2 regions of the Paenibacillus sp. J31R120 genome follow, and region 2 is predicted to be linked to the other one. Evidence: riboswitches for the same ligand, from Rfam matches in the RefSeq annotation. Region 2 holds a riboswitch; the other holds the start of a gene.

Region 1 (5,888 bases), on a different contig from region 2:
GCGGAACGAGAATTTCTGTAATGCTGCCAGAAAGCCGCAGCGAGGGTGAGCCGTCGTCCGGGAAAGCGGGCAGCCATTCGCCCTGATATTTGCCGCACAGCCAGCCGTTCTCGGAGTAGATGCCCGCCATAATTTGCAGCTTGCCTCCGACCGGAATATCCGCGAACGTAAGCTTAAGCGGCGTGCTGGACGTCGTCTCCGGCATTTTGCCCTTCAGCACGAAGTTCGTTCCGCCCTGGTACTGGACGGTCACTTGATAGTGATGGGACACAGCTGGCCAGACGGCCGTCTCCGGATGTCCTGCTTCGCCGTGCTCAGGGTCCGGCTTCAACGTAAACTCCAGATCCATGGAACGGGCCACGGTGGCCGCCAGCGTCGATGGGGAGGACATAATTTCGCCCGTCGTAACAGCCATGCTCGCAACATTAATCGCCATGTTCGCCGCCCGAAGCGCCCAGCCGACAAACGGAATGTTAGTGGCAAGCGCAGCCGCTGTAATTTCGCCCGTTATTTTCAGTGCGAGCTTCTCCAGTCCCTTCTTCACCAGCATGCCCGCAACTGCATTGGCTACGGTGGACAGCGCCCACTTCGTATGACCAAGCGCAGATGCCGTCGCCACCCCTCCGCCGACGATTGGGAAAGCAACGCCCAATACGGCGATAATGTTATCCCAATCGTCGACGAATTCGTTAAACCATTTGGAGCTTGTAATCGCCGCTCCCGCTACGAGGAAGATGGTCGGGATGCCGTACTGCATAATGCCCGTCATCAGGGACCCGACCAGTGCTATATCCTTATCCCACTGAGACGTGCCCAGACCGCCGAATTGCAGCTTAAGGCTCGTCGCATCGCTTGGAAATTTGAACGACAGCGTTTTGGGATCGGTGGGCATCGGTATGCCCATCACCGAGTTGACCGCCGAGACCGGCGTAATAAATTTTTTGTAATCCGTCTCGAACCAGCTTCTCATAAATTCCGGTAGCTTCTCTTCCCAGCCCTCCGGATTTTTGATTTGCTCGCCTTTCTCGTTAAAAAACTGCGCAAACGCGCCTACCGATCGCAAATACGTATTTTTCACATCGATGGAAAACGTGCCGTCCGCATGGAACTTCAGCGAGCCTGCATTCACGTCCAGCCCGTGGTTCGGCGTAAGCTCCTTTACCGTCCACTTGAACTGAGGGGCGGCAGGCTCTAAGCCATCCACACCGGTAGCGTACGCTCTGCGAACGGTGACATTGCTGGAGCCGCTGTTGTCCTGATGCTCGCTCGCCGTTTTGCCCTGGTTTACGCTCCACGTCTGGTTTTGCAGCGCGGTATCGTTGCTCGCCGTCTGCATCGCTCCGCCGTTCGGCGCTGTCGCCGCATCTGTTGTCATTTCCGACCATTTGTACTCTAAAACGCGGTCGCCTACTTTGCGATCAGCCAAATCGAACTCAAAATAAAGCGGGTTGCCGTCCTTATCAACGGAATCGGTAATAGTCGCCCATCCGCCCGTCGAGCTGGCTTCGCCTTGTTTGCTGAGGATGATTGCCAGATTTCGAACCCGGTTATATTGCTGCGGATTAACGATTTCGGAAGGGTAAATATGATCGTTGGTCACAATGGCGGCCGTATGCGGCCGGTTGGAAGCAAGCTCCGGATTGGAGAACAGAATCGAGATCGCAGTATCTATTGGCGACTGCAGCAGCTCGGCATCGACACAGGCTTGAATGAGCTCGCTATTGCTTAAGCTATTGGCCAATTTGGTTAGGCCCAGTGCGCTCAGCTTAGGATGGTGGTATATACCGTTCCGCGCCATTTTGCGCTCATAGTACTTTCTGCGATGCCGCTCGGGAATATGGATCGACACGTGATGTAGCGCAGGTAGATAAATGTCGGGGTTGGGATCGGGCGATGTGACCCGAATACGGGTCAAATGCTCGGTCGGAAGCAGCTCTTCTGGAATTTCTGCATAGTGTGTGAACAGGCTACGGCTCGTTTCCGAGAGCAGCGAAAGCGCCCCGTTGCCCGAAGCGGCAGTGCGAAGGGTATGTACGGTATGCGCCTTCGTTACCACCTTTTCCGTGCCCACCCAAGTGGTGAGTTCTTGGCCCTTATAGCCCTCCACCAGTTGGAAATGAAATGTTTTTGCCATCTACATTCTCCTTTCGGAATTTACTTCTGAGACGCAAGGGCTACCGACATTTAGATGTAAAAACTTGTGAAAAAACCCTTTTGTTGTACTCTTATAAATTATAGCAATAAATAGTAACATTTGGGAATTTATTTTTCGGAAGATTGCGAGCTTGCCAATTCCGTGCATGACGAACTTGGGCTGCCAATGGCAGTCCTTTAAAAAGGGGGAATTATGAAGCGATCCTTAAACCTAATCTTTTACTGAATTCAGGAGCAAGAAGATGAAAAAATGCGCGGCGTCAAGATTGGAGCCGATATGTACGGATTTTCAGACGAATGTTATTCAAAATCACGTTAAGCTTCCTCCCCTGTTTGTTTACAGCCTGCTCATCGAGGAGTAAGATTTATCAATGTAAGCTCACAAATACATGAATCCTTGATCGCTTAATTCTGCGCAGCAGAAACGGGGGAACCATCGGAATGGCTTGCCGTTCCAGGGGTGAATCGCTTGATTGTCTCAATCGGCGTAAGGTTACTTTCAGACCTGAATCCGTCAGCTAACCTCGTAAGCGTCTCGAAAGAGGAACTCATCGCGTTTTTTAGAAACCGCGGGAAGGTCCCTACTTTCCTGCGGTTTTTTTGCCATTCGATGAAGAGATTAAGGTTTATCGTTGACTCGGAATTGAGCTGCAATCCTCATAAAATGGAGTGGATGACGACATGGCAGCTTTTAAACGTTTTTTAATCGGCAAGCCTTTGAAGACAAACGAACTGGGCGAGCAAAAATTGAACAAGAAAAAAGCGCTCGCGATTTTATCCTCGGACGCTCTCTCATCCGTCGCATACGGACCTGAGCAAATATTATTGGTTCTCATTACGGTTAGCGCCGCAGCATTCTGGTATTCGATCCCCATCGGGATCGGCGTGTTAATCTTGCTGACTGCCCTGATTTTGTCGTACCGTCAAATCATATTCGCTTATCCGCATGGTGGCGGGGCTTATGTCGTTTCGAAAAATAATCTCGGCGTATACCCCGGTCTGGTGGCAGGCGGGTCACTACTTGTTGATTATATTCTGACGGTAGCCGTCAGCGTATCAGCCGGTACCGATGCCATTACGTCCGCCTTTCCTTCGTTGCATGAATACACGGTTCCAATTGCCGTCGTATTCGTACTTCTGCTTACTCTGCTGAATTTGAGAGGCGTGACAGAATCAGCGTCCATTCTGGCTTATCCGGTATACTTGTTTGTTTTGTCCCTATTGATCTTGATCGGAGCCGGCTTATACCGCATCATGGTCGGCGGCGTAGCTTCGGATCTGCATACGCCAATCGGCACGCCAATCGCAGGGATCAGCTTATTCTTACTGCTTAAGGCATTCGCTTCCGGAAGCTCCGCACTGACCGGGGTCGAGGCGATTTCTAATGCAATTCCGAACTTCAAGAGCCCTGGCCCTAACAATGCAGCCAAAACATTGTCTGCTATGGGAATATTGCTCGCTCTGTTGTTTTCGGGGATTGTGGTGCTCGCGTACTTGTATGGCATCAAGCCGCTTGAGGAAGCCACCGTCGTTTCGCAAATCGCCGAAACAACGTTCGGACGCCATATTATGTACTTTTTCGTCCAGGGGACTACTGCTCTTATTCTGATACTTGCCGCCAATACGGGATACTCGGCATTCCCGCAGCTTGCAGTCAACCTGGCGAAAGATAAGTTCATTCCAAGAATGTTCACCGTTCGCGGCGACCGGCTCGGCTATTCGAACGGCATTATAATTCTAGGATTGCTGTCGATTCTGCTCATCATCGCTTTTCAAGGAAAGACGGAGCATCTGATCCCGCTCTATGCTGTTGGGGTATTCATCCCCTTCACATTGTCCCAATCGGGCATGATGGTGAAGTGGATACGCGAGAAGCCGGCAGGCTGGATCACAAAGCTGACCATCAACTCGACGGGAGCTCTTATCAGCTTCACGGTTACGATGATGTTCTTCATCACCAAATTGGCGCAGGTATGGCCGGTACTTGTGTTTTTGCCGCTCATCGTTTATTTGTTCCACCGCATCAAAAAGCATTACGAAGCGGTCGGCGATCAACTGCGTCTTGCCACATGTGAGCCGGCGGTTCCGATCAAAGGCAACGTCATCATCGTGCCGGTATCCGGCATCACCCATGTCGTGGAGCAGTCGTTAAATTATGCGCAGTCTCTCGGCGCCGAGCAAATCATCGCCGTCTACATCCCGTTCGACCGGGAAGAAGAATCAAAGTTCGAGAAGAAATGGAGCCAGTGGAAGCCGGAGGTTCGCCTGGTCACGCTGCACTCCCCATACCGAAGCATCATCCAACCGCTCAGTAAATTCATCGACATGGTGAAACGCAAAGCGGATGAGTCGAATTACCAGGTAACGGTCGTCATTCCTCAGTTCATTCCAAAGAAGGGCTGGCATAATCTTCTTCATAACCAAAGCAGCTTTATGATCCGGACGCATCTGCTCTACCGCAAGGACATCATCATTACGACCGTACCGTACCATTTGAAGAAATAAACGAAAAAAGCTTGGATTCCTGATTGGATTTCCAAGCTTTTCTAGTTGCATTTTTAGGTGAATAAGTTAGCAGTTCTGTACGCATATTATCTTCGACATTTTTTTATAGACTTGTTACGTCTAAACTCAAGTTAGTGTGGTCCAGCGAGAAAATGGAGATGATACCTATGGAACCCATTGAAGTCAGTCTGTTTATGACGGGAGAACCGTATCCATTCAAAAGCTTTAAACTTACTTTTTCGGAATTCAGAGTATTTCTCGATTACATTAAACAAAACGGTTTGAATCGGGATTATCACGATCGGCAAGAAAGGGACAAGCTCGTCCAAAAAAGAATCTGATTTTGTACTAGTTGAGAAAGCGGAGCGAACTAATGTATTTGAAACTGTATTGACCTTCGAATTTAAGGATAAATAGCTTGAATTCTCTTTGTATCATGTGAGTATGCACGAATCCCTATCTACTAATCGACGAGAAAAAGCCCGATTCACTATTAGGAGTGAGTCGGGCTATTATAATGTGACATCAATATATCTAACATTATCTAATGGATTATTTAAACTAAAATCTATGAATCCACCATTATATGCTCCCTCATTGTACGTGATTAAAAAAGTTTGTTTTTTTAACGCAAGCCCGTGATTTGAAAGCCACATTAAGACCTCATTAGCTCCTTCGCTAACTGTTAGGTTGTCTAGAATTGTTTTCCTTGTATAATAATGCTCAATCGATCCAGCAACTAAGTCAGAAAGACTTAAAAGATCTAAGAAAAGAGGATCTGTCCCTTTTTGAAACGGTTTTGAATAGCCTACTACAGGATATTCTGCTCCCTTAAAGGAGTGTATTGCATTTTTAAACATTCTCGCTGTAGCTTTAGATAATTTTTCATTAGCCATAATGCTATCTTCATCAGTCATCCAAAATATCTTTTTTCCATTCGGCACCATTAAATTAGTCAAATAAGCCATTGTACCAATAATTCTCTGTACCTTTTCGGCAGTATCAGGTTTCCACTTCCCCAAGTTTTCTTTCTCGAGATGATTAACCAGTTGCCTCAGTGACTCCAAATTGTTTTGGCCAAAAACAGAAATTACATCCTTTTCTACAACCAAAGTAAAAATGAGCCCATTGACTGCCCAATTCATTAATTCTAGATACTCTTTCAATGATCTTTTGATGGGACCATAATGAAGGTCTTTAAATGCGATTTCCTTATAAGGATGGTTTAA
Region 2 (5,888 bases):
GCGCTGAACGAGCTGAAAGCGGCTTATGAGAAGGAACATCCAGGCGTTACGCTGTTGTTCAATTACGGAGCTTCCGGCTCGCTGCAGCAGCAGATTGAGCAAGGTGCGCCAGCGGACTTGTTCTTGTCCGCTGCGGCCAAGAACATGGACGCATTGGTGGATAAGGGACTTATAGATGCGAAGGATCGAATCAACTTGTTATCCAACGAGCTTGTTCTGGTGACGCCGGAGGGCAAAGGGGACAGTGTCGGGAGCGTACAGGATTTGTTGTCTGCTTCGGTGAGCAAGCTGGCAATAGGCATTCCAGAGAGTGTGCCTGCCGGTGCGTATGCGAAGGAAGCGTTGACGAATGCCGGTCTGTGGGACCAGCTTCAAGACAAGGCGGTACAGGCCAAGGACGTGCGGCAAGTGCTACAGTATGTAGAGACAGGCAACGTGGATGCGGGTTTTGTCTACCGTACGGACGCACTGTCATCGGAGTCGAAGACGGACATCGCTTTTGCGGCCGATCCGGACAGCTACAAGCCGATTCTGTATCCGATCGGCATCATCAAGGCGACCAAGCATGAGAAGCAAGTACGCGAATTGTACGATTACCTGCAGACGGAAGAAGCGCTCAACCTGTTCGTGAAATACGGCTTCAGCCTGCCGAAGCAGCCTTAATGAGCTGGCAATCGTTCTGGCCGCCAGTCGTACTGTCATTGCAGGTGGCACTGATCTCCAGCATTGTCGCGGCCGTGGCGGGCATTGCCGCAGCATGGTGGATGTCGAGGAGGTCATTCCGAGGCAAAATCTTGCTGGAGACGGCCTTCATGCTGCCGCTAGTGCTGCCACCCACTGTGGTCGGCTTTCTGCTGCTCGTGCTATGGGGCAGGCAGGGGGTGCTGGGCCGGGCAGCGGAATGGATTTTCTCCGCTCCGGTTCTCTTCTCGCCATGGGCGGCTGTAATTGCCTCGATCGTGGTGGCGTTCCCGCTTGTGTACCAGACGATGAAGGTAGCGCTCGATTCGGTGGACAAGAATCTGGAGGATGCCGCGCGTTCGGCAGGCGCCGGGGAGTGGAAGGTATTCCGGTATGTGACGCTGCCGCTGACGATGCGTGCCGTAATGACCGCCTATATTCTCGGCTTTGCGCGTAGCTTGGGCGAGTTCGGGGCAACGCTGATGATTGCGGGCAACATTCCGGGGAAGACGCAGACCATTCCTACCGCGATCTATGTCGCGGTCGATTCCGGCAATATGCCGATGGCTTGGGCCTGGACGGCAGGAATGGTCGTGATCTCGTTTGCACTGCTGCTAGCGACGGGCGGTCTTCGGAAAAGGCCATAAAAGGGCTCGCCTGCAAGGCGTAAATCGTGTGCGGCTGTGATTGCACGAGTGTAGAAGAGCTTTTCTCCGAGAAGAGCCGATGAATGCGATAAATCAGATTGCAAGGTATGGAAAATCGGGGAAAGCAGCATTTACTGCTGCTTTACACTTTCAGAAGACAGGAGTAATATTCGGATTAAGCTTTACAGCAATCGCTGAGTTTCCCGCAAGAGGCGGGAAAACGGGGGAACCATTCGCCAAGTGAACAGTCCGGTGTGAGAGCCGGAAGTTCGGATGGCAAGGGGTGAATCGCTTGCAGCGCCAGATTGGGCGCCGGCCAAGCGTAGGGCGACTCTCACCGTCCGAATCCGACAGCTAACCTCGTAAGCGTAGATGGAGAGGAAGTGGCTTGTGATCGCATTGGCGACCACAGGGGACACGTGCCTCTGTGGTTTTTTGATGCGCAAATAGGATTATGACCAAGCAACACGCTGAGTTTCTGCACAGAGCAGAAAACGGGGGAACCATTCGATTTTGCGCCAAGCGTGAAATCCCGGGGTGAATCCGGACCTGGCAGGTCCGGTAGGGCGGCTCTCACGCCCGAATCCGACAGCTAACCTCGTAAGCGATTCGAGAGAGGCCAATTGCAGCTCTTCGGCATAAGCGAAGCTTGTTTCGCTATGCCTGCAGAAGAAGCCGCGAGGGACCCCTCCTTCGCAGGCTTCTTTTTTTGCGCCCAATTGGCTGAAAGGGATAAAGGAGAATGAAGAGTGAACTCGTTCCATTCAAAGCTTACGCTGGTATATGCGCCGAATGAATACGGTCGGCAATTTGTGAAGCTGTTGCTATACAAGGGCTGGCCTGTAGCGGCTTTGGTCAGCAGCGGCAGGCAACGGCGAATCCATGAGGGATTCGGAATCAGCTGCTTTATCAAGCTCGACACGAAAGAGCGAGATTGTCCACTGAAGGGCGGACAGATTCATGATGTGTATTTGTTCGACAACTCCGTGCCGCTGGTTTGCAGGTACTTAAAGCTATTTCGTCCGCTTGTATCGGGCAGAATTATCGTGGTGACCCAGAGTCACAGCATTCCGGGGTTATATCGGCATTTGGGAGCAGATCAGCTGCTGCATGCATCGTTGCAGCCGGAGGAGCTTGTATCGGAATTTGAAGAGAATCGATTGGAGAAGAACGGAGAGGAGGATGCATCGTGCTAGATGTAATTTTGGTTGCATTTCTGATTGTGCTGGTGGCTTCCGTATGGGGCCTTGCCGCTTGGTCGGCGAAGGAAACGGATAGCGGGCGGAAGGATCAGTAGTTTATCCATTACGTGTGATGAAATGAGGGACTGGAAGTGACGATTGCCGGGCTTCTTTCGATTGGCATTTTTCTATTAATCGTTGTGACGTTGGCAAAGCCAACAGGATTATATATGGCGCGTGCATTCGATTATTCGCCTACAACTCTCGACCGCGCTTTCGGCTGGCTGGAGAAGCCGATTATGGCGCTTAGCGGCATCCAAAAAACGAACCAGACCTGGAAGCAATATGGGTTATCGCTCGTGTTCGCCAACGCTTTTATGATTCTGGTCGTCTATATGATCTTCCGGCTGCAGCACTTGCTCCCTCTCAATCCGGGCAACATTGCAGCTATGGAGCCTACGTTGGCGTTCAATACGGCTATCAGCTTTATGACGAATACGAACCTGCAGCATTACAGCGGGGAAAGCGGCATGTCTTATTTGGCACAAATGCTTGCGATTGTCTTCTTGATGTTCACGGCACCGGCAACGACGCTTGCCGCAGCTATGGCGTTCATTCGAGGCTTGTCTGGCAAGCCGCTTGGTAATTTCTTTGTCGATATGATTCGCTCCATTACGCGCATTCTGCTGCCGATTGCTATCGTCACATCGCTTCTGTTCGTATCGCAGGGTGTGCCTCAGACGCTGGAGCCTTCTGTGACGGCTGCGACGATGGAAGGAGCTGAACAGCATATCGCAAGAGGGCCTGTCGGATCGTTCCTGGCGATTAAGGAGCTGGGCAACAACGGCGGAGGCTTCTTCGGAACAAACTCTGCTCATCCCCTCGAGAATCCAACCAATCTGTCCAATCTGCTGCAAATGCTGCTCATGATGCTGGTGACGACAGCGTTGCCGTTTGCCTACGGAAAGATGGTTGGCAACCGGAAGCAGGGCCTTGTGTTATTCTGTGCAATGGGTGTGATGTTCCTCGTTATGATGGGAGCCTCGCTGGCTGCCGAGAGTGCCGGCAATCCCGCCCTTGGGGCGATCGGCATGGATTCGTCGCAAAGCAGCATGGAAGGCAAGGAGATGAGGTTCGGTCTGGAGGCTTCTTCCTTGTATTCCGTCGTTACGACCGCTTCGGAGACGGGAGCTGTCAATACGATGCACGATACGCTTACGCCGCTGGGCGGGCTGGTGTCGCTGGCCAATATGATGCTGAATACGATCTACGGCGGAATTGGCGCCGGATTTATGAATGTGCTGATGTATGCGATTATCGCAGTATTTTTAGCTGGGCTTATGGTGGGCAGGACGCCGGAATTTTTGGGCAAAAAAATTGAAGGCAGGGAAATGAAGCTGATCGCGATTGTTCTGCTGGTACAGCCGCTGCTCATTTTGGTGCCATCCGCAATTGCGCTGATGCTATATCCGGAGACTGTCTCGAATCCGGGCTTTCACGGTCTGACTCAGGTATTGTACGAATTCACCTCCTCCGCTGCCAATAACGGATCTGGATTTGAAGGGCTGGGCGACAATACGCCGTTCTGGAACATGATGACGGGAGCGGTTATGTTTTTCGGGCGTTATATTGGCGTTATCTTGCTGTTGGCGGTTGCAGGGTCGCTGCTCGCGAAGAAGCCGGTGCCGGATTCGATCGGCACATTCCGTACGGACCAGCCATTATTTGGCGCTCTGTTCGCAGGAACGGTCTTCGTGGTTGGCGCGCTTACGTTTTTCCCGTTTGTTGTATTGGGACCGATTGCGGAGCAATTGACCTTAATGCCATAGTGCTTTTTCGTGAAGGAGAGAGAATCTCGTGAGCCATAAAAAACAATCGATGTGGACGGGGCCGATCGCAAGACATGCGATGAAAGAGGCTTTCCTGAAGCTGGACCCGCGTCTTATGATTAAAAATCCGATTATGTTTGTCGTTGAACTTGGATTTATAGTTGCGCTGTTATTGGCTGTATACCCGGATGCGCTGGGGTCCTCGGATATCGATGCCTGGTTCAACCTTGCGGTGGCTGCCATTCTGCTCTTAACCATTCTGTTCGCCAACTATGCGGAAGCGCTGGCGGAGGGCCGGGGCAAGGCGCAGGCCGATTCTCTGAGAAGCGCCAAGAAGGAGATGCATGCGCGGAAAGTGACAGGCTCTCGCATCGAGATGGTGCCATCACATACGCTGCGCAAGGGTGATATTGTGCTGATCGAGCAGGGAGAGCTGATACCTGCTGATGGCGAAGTCATCGAAGGGCTCGCTTCCGTAGATGAGTCGGCGATTACAGGAGAATCGGCGCCAGTGATGAAGGAAGCGGGCGGCGACTTCAGCTCGGTCACAGGCGGTACACGGGTCGTCAGCGACCGCATCAAAGTGCGTGTCACCAGTGATCCCGGCGATTCGTTCCTGGACCGGATGATCTCCCTTGTAGAGGGCGCGAAGCGGCAAAAGACGCCGAACGAGATTGCGCTTAACACGTTGCTTGTGACTTTGACGGTCATTTTTATGATCGTTGTCGTGACGCTGCCTTTTTTTGCGCGGTACTTGGGCATTACGCTTGAGGTGCCTGTGTTGATCGCTTTGCTTGTGTGCCTCATCCCGACCACGATTGGCGGATTGCTGTCCGCGATCGGCATTGCCGGGATGGACCGCGTGACGCAGTTCAATGTGCTGGCGATGTCGGGAAAGGCCGTAGAGGCTGCCGGCGATATTAATACGATTATTTTGGATAAAACGGGCACGATTACGTTCGGTAACCGGATGGCGAGCGAGTTCCTTCCTGCTGAAGGAACGACGCTGGAAGAGCTTGCAGGCTGGGCAGGGATATGCTCGCTGAAGGATGAAACGCCGGAAGGCCGTTCTGTACTGGAGCTGAATAAGCGTCTCAGGATCGAATCGGATGCTGCCTTCCTTGATGGGGCTGAGGTTGTGGAATTCAGGGCAGAGACCCGTATGAGCGGTCTCGATTTGAAGGATGGCCGGAGAGTCCGCAAGGGCGCGGTCGATGCGGTGAGGAAATGGGTGGAGGAACAAGGCGGTTCCATTCCCGCAGGCTTGAAGGAAAGGGCCGACGAGGTGGCCTCGCAAGGCGGAACGCCTCTGGCAGTCGCGGTGGAGGCACGCTTGTACGGCATTATCTACTTGAAGGATACGGTCAAGCCCGGCATGAAGGAACGCTTCCAACAGATGCGGGAGATGGGCATCAAGACGATTATGTGTACAGGCGATAATCCGCTCACAGCGGCTACGATTGCGAAGGAAGCGGGGGTCGACGATTATATCGCCGAGAGCAAGCCGGAGGATAAAATCGCCGTCATCCGCAGGGAACAGGCTGCAGGCA

What was found. Region 2 has a riboswitch for cyclic di-AMP ahead of AC0YNW_RS16210 (hypothetical protein). Riboswitches for the same ligand answer to the same signal wherever they lie in the genome.
Region 1: linked by a shared signal. The riboswitch ahead of AC0YNW_RS06125 (APC family permease) and the one ahead of AC0YNW_RS16210 (hypothetical protein) in region 2 are both predicted to bind cyclic di-AMP.

The regions. Positions count from the first base shown of each region.
Region 1 covers NZ_JBWDNN010000001.1:1,326,514-1,332,401, reverse strand. The annotation lists gene AC0YNW_RS06130 (hypothetical protein) at 1-2,134, opposite strand, end outside; cyclic di-AMP (ydaO/yuaA leader) riboswitch at 2,547-2,703, shown strand; gene AC0YNW_RS06125 (APC family permease) at 2,836-4,659, shown strand; gene AC0YNW_RS06120 (hypothetical protein) at 5,172-5,888, opposite strand, start outside.
Region 2 covers NZ_JBWDNN010000004.1:151,251-157,138, forward strand. The annotation lists gene modA (molybdate ABC transporter substrate-binding protein) at 1-663, shown strand, start outside; gene modB (molybdate ABC transporter permease subunit) at 663-1,328, shown strand; cyclic di-AMP (ydaO/yuaA leader) riboswitch at 1,511-1,713, shown strand; cyclic di-AMP (ydaO/yuaA leader) riboswitch at 1,787-1,951, shown strand; gene AC0YNW_RS16210 (hypothetical protein) at 2,078-2,524, shown strand; gene AC0YNW_RS16215 (signal peptide protein) at 2,518-2,625, shown strand; gene kdpA (potassium-transporting ATPase subunit KdpA) at 2,668-4,338, shown strand; gene kdpB (potassium-transporting ATPase subunit KdpB) at 4,388-5,888, shown strand, end outside.